DNA from 2 places in the Micromonospora humidisoli genome. Region 2 is predicted to be linked to the other one. Evidence: riboswitches for the same ligand, from Rfam matches in the RefSeq annotation. Region 2 holds a riboswitch; the other holds the start of a gene.
What was found. A riboswitch is a leader RNA that binds a small molecule or an ion and turns the genes downstream of it on or off. The one in region 2 is predicted to bind thiamine pyrophosphate.

Region 1: linked by a shared signal. The riboswitch ahead of thiE (thiamine phosphate synthase) and the one ahead of JQN84_RS18400 (ECF transporter S component) in region 2 are both predicted to bind thiamine pyrophosphate.

Annotation. Positions count from the first base shown of each region.
Region 1 covers NZ_JAFEUO010000002.1:530,871-536,678, reverse strand. Annotated here, with positions in the region: gene JQN84_RS07920 (thiamine phosphate synthase) at 1-392, opposite strand, end outside; gene JQN84_RS07915 (thiazole synthase) at 389-1,159, opposite strand; gene thiS (sulfur carrier protein ThiS) at 1,165-1,365, opposite strand; gene thiO (glycine oxidase ThiO) at 1,376-2,446, opposite strand; gene thiE (thiamine phosphate synthase) at 2,440-3,066, opposite strand; TPP riboswitch at 3,061-3,170, opposite strand; gene JQN84_RS07895 (ThuA domain-containing protein) at 3,508-5,808, shown strand, end outside.
Region 2 covers NZ_JAFEUO010000004.1:805,267-811,074, reverse strand. Annotated here, with positions in the region: gene JQN84_RS18410 (energy-coupling factor transporter transmembrane component T family protein) at 37-837, opposite strand; gene JQN84_RS18405 (ABC transporter ATP-binding protein) at 890-2,317, opposite strand; gene JQN84_RS18400 (ECF transporter S component) at 2,351-2,941, opposite strand; TPP riboswitch at 3,017-3,122, opposite strand; gene JQN84_RS18395 (alpha/beta fold hydrolase) at 3,234-4,064, shown strand; gene JQN84_RS18390 (DUF6328 family protein) at 4,191-4,694, shown strand; gene JQN84_RS18385 (hypothetical protein) at 4,794-4,961, opposite strand; gene JQN84_RS18380 (cellulose binding domain-containing protein) at 5,202-5,808, shown strand, end outside.

The DNA.
Region 1 (5,808 bases), on a different contig from region 2:
TAGTGCTCGGTGCTGAGCCGGGCCAACTCCGCAGCGTCGTGACAGGACCGCCCGACGAGCCGCAGGGCAGGCGGCGGGTACGGCCCGGCCGCCGGCAGATGCACCGCCCCACCGGCACCGCCCGGGTCCGGGCCGAGCGGGTCGGAGCCGTCCGAGCCGTCGTCCAGCGGGTCGGGGCCGGCGACGATCAGGGTGCCGTCGACCTGCGTCAGGGCGGCCCGCAGGTCGACGGCGAGCGCGGCCCGGTCGGCGCGGGGCAGGTCCTTCTCCCGCAGCACCACCCACCGCACGCCGCCGTGCACCGCCCCCGCGACCACGTCGACGAGGTCCCCGTGCGCCACCAGCCGGTCGGTCAGCAGCACCACCCCGTGCGGGGTGGCGGGGCGGGTCACAGGTCGGGTCTTCCGTCGTCGGGGGTGGAGGCGAGGGCGTGGAAGCGCCGGGGGATCCGCCCGGCGGTGTACGCGAGCCGCCCGGCCCGTACGCCGTACCGCATGGCGGTGGCCATCGCCGTCGGGTCGGCGGCCCGGGTGACGGCGCTGGCCAGCAGCACCCCGTCGCAGCCCAGTTCCATGGCGAGCGCCGCGTCGGAGGCGGTGCCGATCCCGGCGTCGAGGATCACCGGCACGTCGACGCTCTGCCGGATCAGCCGGATGTGGTGCGGGTTGGTGATGCCCAGTCCGGAACCGATCGGCGCACCCGCCGGCATCACCGCCGCGCAGCCGACGTCGGCCAGCCGGCGGGCCAGCACCGGGTCGTCGGAGGTGTACGGCAGCACGACGAACCCGTCGGCGATGAGTTCCTCGGCGGCCCGCAGCAGCTCCACCCCGTCCGGGAGCAGGGTGCGTTCGTCGCCGATCACCTCCAGCTTCACCCAGTCGGTGTCGAACGCCTCCCGGGCCAGCCGGGCGACCTTGACCGCCTCGGCGGCGGTGTAGCAGCCGGCGGTGTTGGGCAGCAGCCGCACCGCGCACCTGTCGAGCAGGTCGAGCAGGCCACCTGCGGTGCCGGGGGCGGTGTCGACCCGACGCAGGGCGAGGGTGACCAGTCCGGTGCCGGAGGCCCGGACCGCCTGTTCCAGCACGTGCAGGTTGGCCGCGCCGCCGGTGCCGAGGATGAGCCGGGAGGGCAAAGTCTGTCCGGCGATGGTGAGGGGCATCCCGGTCACCCGCCCTGGGCGGCGCTGAGCACCTCGACCCGGTCGCCGTCGCGCAGCACGGTCGCCGGCCAGCCGCCCCGGGGGACCACCTCGCCGTTGACCGCGACGGCGATTCCGCGCCGCTGCCCGGTGACCGTGGCGACCAGGTCCGCGACGGTCGTGCCGCCGGCCAGCTCGCGTCCGACACCGTTGACGATCAGTCGCACGTTGTCCTCCTCAGTGGAACCGGTCGGCGGTGAAGGGGGTGAGTAGCGGGTCCGGCCGACCGGTGACGATCAGATCGGTGATCAGGTCGGCGGTGACCGGGGTGAGCACGATGCCGTGCCGGTGGTGGCCGGTGGCGGCGAGCACGCCGGGTCGGTCGGGCAGCGGCCCGAGGATCGGCGCGTTGTCCGGGGTGCCGGGGCGCAGCCCGGCGGTCGCCTCGGTCAGCGCGTACTCGGCGAGTTCGGGGACGAGGTCGACGGCGGCGCGGAGCAGGCGCAGCACCGCCCCGGCGGTCACCTCGGTGTCGGTGCGTTCCTCGACGGTCGCCCCGAGCACCACCTCGCCGTCGTCGCGGGGGACGAGGTAGACCGGCTCGCCGTCGGCGTACCCCCGGATGACGTGCCGGAAGCCGGGCGGGCGGTGGTCGGGCGCGCGTAGCCGCAGCACCTGGCCCTTGACCGGGCGGACCGGCAGCCCGGTCAGCGCGGCGGCGCCGCAGCCGGCGGCGACCACGACGACCGGCGAGTCGAGGTCGGCCAGTCGGGTCACCGCGCCGGGCAGCAGGGTCGCCCCGGCCCGTTCGGCGGCGACCCGCAGCGCGTCGACCAGCCGGCGCGGGTCGACCTGGTGGTCGCCGGGGGCGACCGCGCCGCCGCGCAGCCGGGGGGTCAGCGCCGGTTCGCGTTCCCGCAGCTGCGACGGCCGCAGCGCGCTGATCGGCAGCCCCAACCCCTGCTGGTACGACCAGAGCCGGCGCGCCTCGGCCAGGTCGTCCCCGGTCAGCCCGACGACGAGGGTGCCGTCGGTGCGGTACCCGAACTCCGTTCCGGTGGCTTCGGCCAGCTCGGCGGCGAAGCCCGGCCAGCGGGCGGCGGACTCGGTGAGCAGCCCGGTCAGCTCCCGTTCCCCGAAGTACGCCTCGGCGACGGGGGCGAGCATCCCGGCGGCGACCCGGGACGCGCCGGAGCCGGGGGCCGGGTCGTGCACGGCCACCCGCAGGCCCCGGGTGGCGCAGCGCCAGGCGATCGCCAACCCGACCGGCCCCGCGCCCACGACGGCGACGTCGGGCCGGGTCAGCACGTCAGCGCCGCGATCAGTTCGGCGGTGACCCGGCCGGGGTCGGCGGCGGTGGACAGCGCCCCGACGACCGCCACCCCGTACGCCCCGGCGGCCCGCAGCGCCGGAACCGTGGCGACGGTGATCCCGCCGATGGCGATCACCGGCACGTCGACTGCCGTGACGACGGCGCGGACCCCGGCCGGGCCGATCGGGTCGGGCAGGCCGGTCTTGGTGGCGGTCGGGTGGCACGGGCCGACGCCCAGGTAGCTGGCTCCGGCGGCGACCGCCCGGGCGGCGGCGTCCGGTTCCCGGGCGGTCGCGCCGAGCACGGCGTCGGGGCCGAGGACCCGGCGGGCCGCCGCGACGGGCAGGTCGTCCGCGCCGACGTGGCCGCCGTGGGCGTCCACCGCGAGGGCGACGTGCAGCCGGTCGTTGACCAGGCAGGTCGCCCCGTACGGCACGCAGAGCGCGCGCACCCGTCGGGCCAGGTCGTAGGCCTGCCGGTCGGTGGTGTCGTCGTCGACCCGGACCTGGACGACCAGGTCGGCGCGGGCCACCGGCAGGGCGGCCCGCACGACGGCGAGCGGGTCGCACCCGGGGCGGGTGTCGGTGATCAGATGCAGTCGGCCGAGGGACGGCACGGCAACTCTCCTCCCTGCGCCGGCATTACCCGGATCAGGTTCGACGGTCGGGGGCTCTCAGCCCCCCTCTCAGCCCGGTGCACCGGGCTCCCGTGGGTCACGTGTCTGTGACCGTACGACAGATCCGCTGATCCGCCAAGGGGTGTTAGATTGATCCATGACCATCGATGCGTACGGTTGTGGGCTTGTATCCACATAAGCCGGAAAAGCGAGTCGCCGATACCGAATCGTTACATGCTCATGCCTTGCCGGAAACCAATCCAGCGGCGCTAATTTGTTCAACCGATCGACATTATTCCGGTGCGGAGCCTCGGCGTGGCCCGCACCTGATCGCCACTGGTGCGGACCTCGGCGGGCCCACACCGATCCGACCGGGGACGGTCTGCGGCGAGTCGTCCCCATGCCCCCACCACTGTCCAGCACGGACAAAAGGAGCATGGAGTGTCTCCATCCCGCCATCGCCGCGCACGTCGCGGCCCACTGGGTGCCGGTCTACTGGCCCTCTCCCTACTTGCCGGCGGCCTGATCGGCGGCACCGCCGCCCAGGCCGCTCCCGCCGCGGCGGCCCTGCCACAGGCCGCACCGGCACCGGCGGCAGCCGCCGCCGAACCCTTCTCGGTCCTGGTCTTCTCCAAGACCGCCGGATTCCGGCACGACGCCATCCCGGCCGGCATCGCCGCGATCCAGAAGCTCGGCACCGAGAACGGCTTCACCGTCGACACCACCGAGGACGGAGCCGCCTTCAACGACACCAACCTGGCCAAGTACCAGGCGGTGATCTGGCTCTCCACCACCGGTGACGTGCTCGACGCCACCCAGCAGGCCGCGTTCGAGCGCTACATCAAGGCCGGCGGCGGCTACGCGGGCGTGCACGCCGCCTCCGACACCGAGTACGACTGGGCCTGGTACGGCAACCTGGTCGGCGCGTACTTCTCCGGCCACCCGGCCAACCAGCAGGCCACCGTCAAGGTCGAGGACCCCGCGCACCCGTCGACCGCCGACCTGCCGGACCGCTGGTCCCGGTTCGACGAGTGGTACAACTTCCGCACCAACCCGCGCTCCAAGGTGCACGTGCTGGCCAGCCTGGACGAGAAGTCCTACAGCCCGGGTGCCGGCGCGATGGGTGCCGACCACCCCACCGCCTGGTGCCAGGACTACGACGGCGGTCGCTCCTGGTACACCGGCGGCGGCCACACCCAGGCGTCGTACACCGAGCCGGAGTTCCTCAGCCACCTGCTCGGCGGCATCCGCACCGCGGCCGGGGTCGAGAACGCCGACTGCGGCGCCACCAAGACCGCGAACTTCGAGAAGGTCACCCTCGACAGCAACACCAACAACCCGATGGAGCTGGACATCGCTCCCGACGGCCGGGTGTTCTACGCCGAGCGCGACGGCCGGGTGCAGATCGTGAAGCCGGACACCGGCAACACGGTCACCGCGACCCGGCTGGACGTGTTCACCGGCAACGAGGACGGCCTGCTCGGGTTACGCCTCGACCCGGACTTCACCACCAACAAGTGGATCTACCTGTACTACGCACCGGCCGGTGGCGCCCCGCGCAACTACCTGTCCCGGTTCACCGTCAACGGTGACACCATCGACAAGGCCACCGAGAAGGTCGTGCTCCAGGTCGACACCCAGCGCAACACCTGCTGCCACGCCGGCGGCAGCATGACCTTCGACTCGCAGGGCAACCTCTACCTGGCCACCGGCGACAACACCAACCCGTTCGAGTCCAGCGCCTTCACCCCGATCGACGAGCGGGCCGGCCGGCAGGACTACGACGCGCAGCGCAGCGCCGGCAACACCAACGACCTGCGCGGCAAGGTGATCCGGATCCACCCGGAGGACGACGGCACCTACACCGTCCCGGCGGGCAACCTGTTCGCCCCGGGCACCGCGAAGACCCGTCCCGAGATCTTCGGCATGGGCTTCCGTAACCCGTTCCGGATCGGCGTCGACCAGAAGACCGACACCCTCTACGTCGCCGACTACGGGCCGGACGCCTCCGCGGCCAACCCGAACCGGGGCCCCGAGGGTCTGGTGGAGTGGAACATCGTCGCCACGGCCGGCAACTACGGCTGGCCGTACTGCACCGGCAACAACAAGGCGTACAACGACTACACCTTCCCGTCCGGGCCGAGCGGGGCGAAGTTCGACTGCGCCGCGCCGGTCAACGACTCGCCCAACAACACCGGCCTGACCAACCTGCCGCCGGCCATCGCGGCGACGGTGGACTACGGCTACGCCGGCGACCCGCGCTTCCCCGAGATCGGCGGCGGCGGCGCCCCGATGGGCGGCCCGGTCTACCGCTACGACGCCGACAGCACGTCGAGCCGCAAGTGGCCGGCGTACTACGACGGCAAGGCGCTGCTCGGCGAGTGGAACCAGTCGAAGATGTACACGATGCAGGTCAGCGAGGACGGCAAGACGCTGGTCGACATCAACCAGTTGCTCACCGGCATGCCGATGATCCGCCCGATGGACTTCGAGTTCGGCCCGGACGGCGCGCTCTACATGATCGAGTGGGGCACCGGGTTCGGCGGCAACAACGACGACTCCGGGGTCTACCGGATCGACTACACCGCCGGTGACCGCGCCCCCATCGCCGAGGCCAGCGCCGACCCCACCTCCGGGGCCGCGCCGCTGACCGTGAACTTCTCCAGCGCCGGGTCCCGTGACCCGGACGGCGGCACGCTGACCTACGCGTGGAAGTTCGGTGACGGGCAGACCTCCACCGAG
Region 2 (5,808 bases):
TCGGCGGCCTGCCGTTCGGCGTGCCGTGCGGGCGGGTCAGCCGATCAGGGGGCGGAAGGTGCCGAGGACGACGCTGACCGCGAGGGCACCGCCGGCCAGGACGGCTGCTCCGGCGACGAGCAGCCAGTCGGCCGGGCGGAACACCTGGCGGCGGGCCACCGTACGCGGGGTGCCGGCGTCGAAGCCCCGGGCGTCCATCGCCACCGCCAGCCGGGTGCCGCGCCGGATCGCCCCCACCAGCAGGGCGAACGCCGTGGCGGCGAAGAGCCGCAGCCGGGCCAGCGGGTTACGGCCGGCGTCCACGCCCCGGGCCCGCCGGGCCATGGTCAACATCTGCCACTCCTGGCCGAGCAGCGGCACCAGCCGGAACGCGGCCAGCGCGCCGATCGCGAAACGGGCCGGGGCCTTCGCGTTCTGCACCAGCGCGTCGGCCAGGTCGGTCGGGTCGGTGGTGGCGAAGACGATCACCCCGGGCAGCGCGACCGCGAGCATCCGTAACACCAACCCGAGCGCGGTGACCAGCACCCCCGAGGTGACCACCAGCGGCCCGGCGGCCCAGAGCACCGGGCCTGAGCGGTCGGCGGCGAACAGCACCAGGGTGACCAGGATCCCGACGGCACCGGCCAGCAGCGGCCACGCCCGGCGGGCCAGCACCCGGTAGCGGATGCCGAACAGCGGCAGCAGCGCCAGCTCGACGGCGATGGCGACCGCCGGTGCGACCGGGTCGAGGCTGGCGACCAGCACGAACGAGAAGACCAGCCCGGCCGCGAGCTTCGCCACCGGGTTGCGCCGGGCCAGCGGCGCACCGGGCGTCGCGACCGGTTCCAGGCCGATCACGACCGCCCCCACGCCTTCGGGTGGGCGGTGCGGGGGAGCCGGGTGGGGGCGCTCACGGCTGCTCCCGGGCGGGGCGCAGGGTGACCGTCCGGTCGGCGAGCGCGGCGACGAAGTCCGCGTCGTGGGTGACGGTGACCACGCCGTGTCCGGCGTCACGTAGGTCGGCGAAGAGGTCGACCAGCTCACCCCAGGTGCGGCGGTCCTGGCCGAAGGTGGGTTCGTCGCAGATCAGCAGCCGGGGCGCGGTGGCCAGGGCGGTCGCCACGCTGAGCCGCCGGGCCTCCCCACCGGAGAGGGTGTACGGGTTGGCCCCGGCGAGCCGGGTCAGCCGCAGCCGCTCCAGCAACTCGTCCACGGTGCCCCGGACAGCCGGCTCGGGGCGACCCGTGCGGCGCGGACCGAGGGCCAGTTCGTCGCGGACGGTACGGGTGACGAACTGGTGCTCCGGGTCCTGGAAGACCGAACCGATCCGGCCGGCCAGGGCGGGGGCCCGCCACCGGTGCGGGGGCGTGCGGGTGTCCCCGCCGGCCAGGGCGGCGGTGGCGGTCAGCCGGCCGGTCCCGGGGCGGAGCAGGCCGCCGAGCAGCAGCGCGAGGGTGGACTTGCCGGCCCCGTTGGGCCCACGGACGGCGAGCGCCTCGCCGGCGTGTACCACCAGGTCGGTGGGGGCCAGCCGGGGTGGCAGGCCGAGCCGGTCGGCGGTGAGCAACTCCGCGCCGGGCGGGCCGGCGGCCGGCCGGGTCGCGGTGGGGTGGCCGGGCACCCACACCCCCTCGGCGGCGAGCGCGGTCCCGTGCGCGGCGAACACCGCATCCGGTGTCCCGTCGGCCCGGACCCCGCCGCCGGGGGTCAGCACCACCACCCGGTCGACCAGGGGCAGGGCGTCGGCGACCCGGTGTTCGACCAGGACCAGTGTGGTGTCGTGGTCCACCGCGCCGGCCACCGCACCGCGCACCAGCTCGGCCCCGGCCGGGTCGAGGTTGGCGGTCGGCTCGTCGAGCAGCAGCAGCCCCGGCCGCAGCGCCAGCACCCCGGCCAGGGCGAGCCGCTGCTGCTCGCCGCCGGACAGCGCCGCGGTGGGCCGGTCCCGGTGGTACGGGAAACCGACCCGGCGCAGCGCCTCGTCCACCCGGGGCCAGATCTCGTCGCCGGGCACCCCCCGGTTCTCCAGCCCGAACGCGACGTCGTCGCCGCAGCGGGCCATCACCAGCTGGGACTGCGGGTCCTGGAAGACGGTGCCGACCCGTTCGCGGGCCTTGGCCGGGTCGAGGCCGTCGATCTCGACGGTGCCCTCCTGCTCGCCGGAGTCCGCCGGCAGCAGCCCGGCCAGCGCGGCCAGCAGGGTGCTCTTGCCCGCCCCGGACGGCCCCAGCAGCAGCACCCGTTCCCCGTGGTCGATGCGCAGGTCGACCCCGCGTACCGCCCAAGCCCGCCGCCCGGCGTGCCGCCAGCCGAAGCCGACCAGCCGCACCCCGGTCACGCCGGCGACCCCTCCCCGCTCGTCACGGCAGGGTCAGACGAGCGTGCGGTCGCGGGCGGCGGGGAACCTGTCGAGCACCCCGGTCTCGGCCAGCGCCCGGGTCAGGTACCAGCCGCCGACCCCGGCGACGACGGCGGCGCTGAGCACGGTCAGCGCCGCGTACGGTAGGCGGTAGCTGGCCAGGGCGTACTCGGAGTTCCAGACGAAGAAGTCGAACAGGGCGGCGCTCAGCCCGGTCATCGCCCCGGCGAGCACCGCCACCGGCAGCCGGTACGCCCGGTAGCGGAACGCGGCGAAGGCCAACTCCGCGCCGAGACCCTGGATCAGGCCCTGCACGATGGTGATGCCGCCCCACTCCGCGCCGAGCAGCGCGGAGACGGTGGCGGCGACGGCCTCGCAGAACAGGGCCGCCCCCGGCTTGCGGATGACCAGGCCGCCGAGGACGGCCGGGACGAGCCAGACGCCGTACATCACGGCCTGGCTGGCCGGTGCGGCGGCGAACGCCGGGTCGGCGGCCTTCCAGACCAGCCCCCAGGCCCAGAAGATGACGCCGAAGGCGACGGCGATCACGGCGGCGACCACGATGTCGATGGTGCGCCACCGGTTGGTGGTGGTGTGCTGCATGTCGGTGCTCCCAGTCCAGCGATCGAACCAGGAGAAGACGCACGCCGCGCCCGGCGGCAGCCGGACGGCGGCGCGGCTGGAGGTCGACCGAACTCCCTGCGCTGGCATTACCCAGATCAGGTTCGAGGGTCTGCGGGCGGTGCCCGCACTCTCAGCGCTGTGCGCTCCCCTGTCGGATGTGAAGTTGTCTCGGCAGACGCTAGCACCGACCTGCGGCAACGGCCCAGCAGGTCATGGTTCCCGGCATTGCACGCCCGGGCGGGGGCCCGGGCCACTGGGTAGGCTGCCGATCATGCAGGTGAGCGCGCGCGGCCTGACGTTCGACGTACGGGCCGGTGGCCCCGAGGGTGGCGAGGCGGTGCTGCTGCTGCACGGCTTCCCCCAGCACGGTGGGGAGTGGGACGCGGTGACGCCCGCCCTGCACGCCGCCGGGCTGCGCACGTACGCACCCGACCAGCGGGGTTACTCGCCCGGGGCCCGTCCCGCCGAGGTGGCCGACTACCGGCTGCCGGAGCTGGTCGCCGACGCCGTGGCGGTGCTGGACGCGCTGGGCGTCGACACCGCGCACGTGGTGGGGCACGACTGGGGCGCGGTCGTCGCCTGGGCGTTGGCGGCGCGGCATCCGCAGCGGGTGCGTACCCTCACCGCGGTCTCGGTGCCGCACCCGGCCGCCTTCGGGTACGCGCTGGCCACCGACCGCCGGCAGCGGGCGCGCTCGGCGTACATGGCGTTGTTCCGCCGGGCGGGCCTGGCGGAGCGGGTGCTGCTGGCCGGGCGGGGGGTAGTGCTGCGCCGGCTGCTGTCCGGCGTCGGCGACCCGGCCCGGGTGGCCGGGTACGCCGGGCCGCTGCGGACGCCCGGCGCGTTGACCGGCGCGTTGAACTGGTACCGGGCGATGTCGGGGCGGGACCTGAAGGCGGTCGGTCCGGTGGGCGTGCCGACCAGCTACGTGTGGAGCGACCGGGACGTGGCGATCGGGCGGGCCGCCGCGCAGGCGTGCGCCCGGCACGTGTCGGGGGACTACCGGTTCGTGGTGCTGGGCGGGGTGACCCACTGGATTCCCGACGAGGCGCCGGGCCCGCTGGCCGAGGTGATCCTGGCCCGGGTGCACGGCTCGGCCTGAGGACGCGGCCGACGCGGGCCGATCGGGGTTCGTGAATCGGTTTCGGGCGATCGTGGATCGGGCACAGGCGTTGCTGCCGACGGGGGGTGCCCCCGTCGGTCGTACCGTCTCAACCGGAGGTAGCGCGTGTCGAAGGAATCCGAGAAGCAGCGATGGCAACGCAACTTCGCCGATCTGCTCCAGGAGCTGCGGGTCGCCCAGACCGGCGTGCAGATCCTCTTCGCCTTCCTGCTGACCCTGCCGTTCAGTAACGGGTTCACCCGGACCAGCGAGTTCCAGCGGGACGTCTACATCCTGGCCCTGCTGTCCGCCGCCGCGGCCACCGCGATGATCATCTCGCCGGTCGCCTTCCACCGGGCGCTGTTCCGCCAGGGCCGCAAGCCGGAACTGGTCCGCTTCGCCCACCGGATGGCCTCCGGCGGGCTGGCCTTCATGCTGGTCGCGATGGTGAGCGCGGTCCTGCTGATCGCCGACTTCGTGCTCGACACCGGCATCGCCGTGGTGCTCACGGTGATCACCGGCCTGTGGTTCCTGACCTTCTGGGTGATCCTGCCGTTCGCCAGGCGCAACTGGGGTGACGACGACATCGACGACGACGATGACGACCCGGTGGTGCTCAACGGGGACTGATCCCACCCGTGGGTGGTGGATGCGGTGGGCCGGGGGCCCGTCCGGGCCGACGGTGGCCGGGGCGGGCCCCCGGCCCGTCCGCCGGTCGGGGCCCGCGGGTCAGCGGGCGATGGCCCAGGCCAGCACGGCGGCCAGGATGAGCCCGTTGAGCAGCGCCAGCACCAGGTACGCCTGCGGCGGGATCTTGCGTCCGCGCCGGACGAAGCTGACCAGCACGCCGGCGTACGCCAGCAGCAGCACGGCGATGACGATCAGGAAGTAGAGCACCGCACCACCCTAGACGAGCCGGTTGCGGTGCCCGACGACCGAGCGCGACCACCCGCGGCCCGGTGCGGCGTCGCCCGGCGTGTCGGCCCGACCGGGCGAAGGTGGGAGAGCAGATTAATATCGAGTAACATCGATTTTTGCCTCCTCCCGTCCCGGGTGCGGCCATCGTCGCGGGGCTCGGGCGGCCGTCCAGATGGGGGCGGGCGACGCCGGCCCGGCACCGGCGACTAGGAGCAGATCATGAGAGCAGCACGGCGACGTCTCGCCGGACTGGGCGCGATCACCCTGGCGGTCCTCGCCGGCGGGGTGGCGGTCGCGGCCGGGAACGCCACCGCGGCGGCCACCGGCTGCCGGGTCGACTACAAGGTCACCAGCGAGTGGCAGGGCGGCTTCGGCGCGGACGTGACCATCACCAACCTCGGCGACCCGGTCACCGGCTGGACGCTCACCTGGGCGTTCGCCAGCGGACAACGGGTCAGCCAGGCGTGGAACGCCACCGTCACCCAGAACGGGACGGCGGTCAGCGCCACGGACGTCGGCTACAACGGCACCATCGGGACCGGGGCCGCCGTCAGCTTCGGTTTCAACGGCGCGTGGACCACCGCCAACCCGGTGCCCACCGCGTTCGCGCTCAACGGGGTCTCCTGCACCGGCGCGACCCCGACCGTCACGCCCTGCCCGCCACCGTCCACCCCGCCGACCCCGACGCCCACCCCGACCACGACCCCCACCCCGACCCGCACCCCCAGCCCGACGCCCTCGACGCAGCCGCCGGTCACCGTGTGGCTGGCCGGTGACTCCACCGTCGCCAACCCGTCGTCCAGCGGGGCCTGCCCGGTGGGCTGGG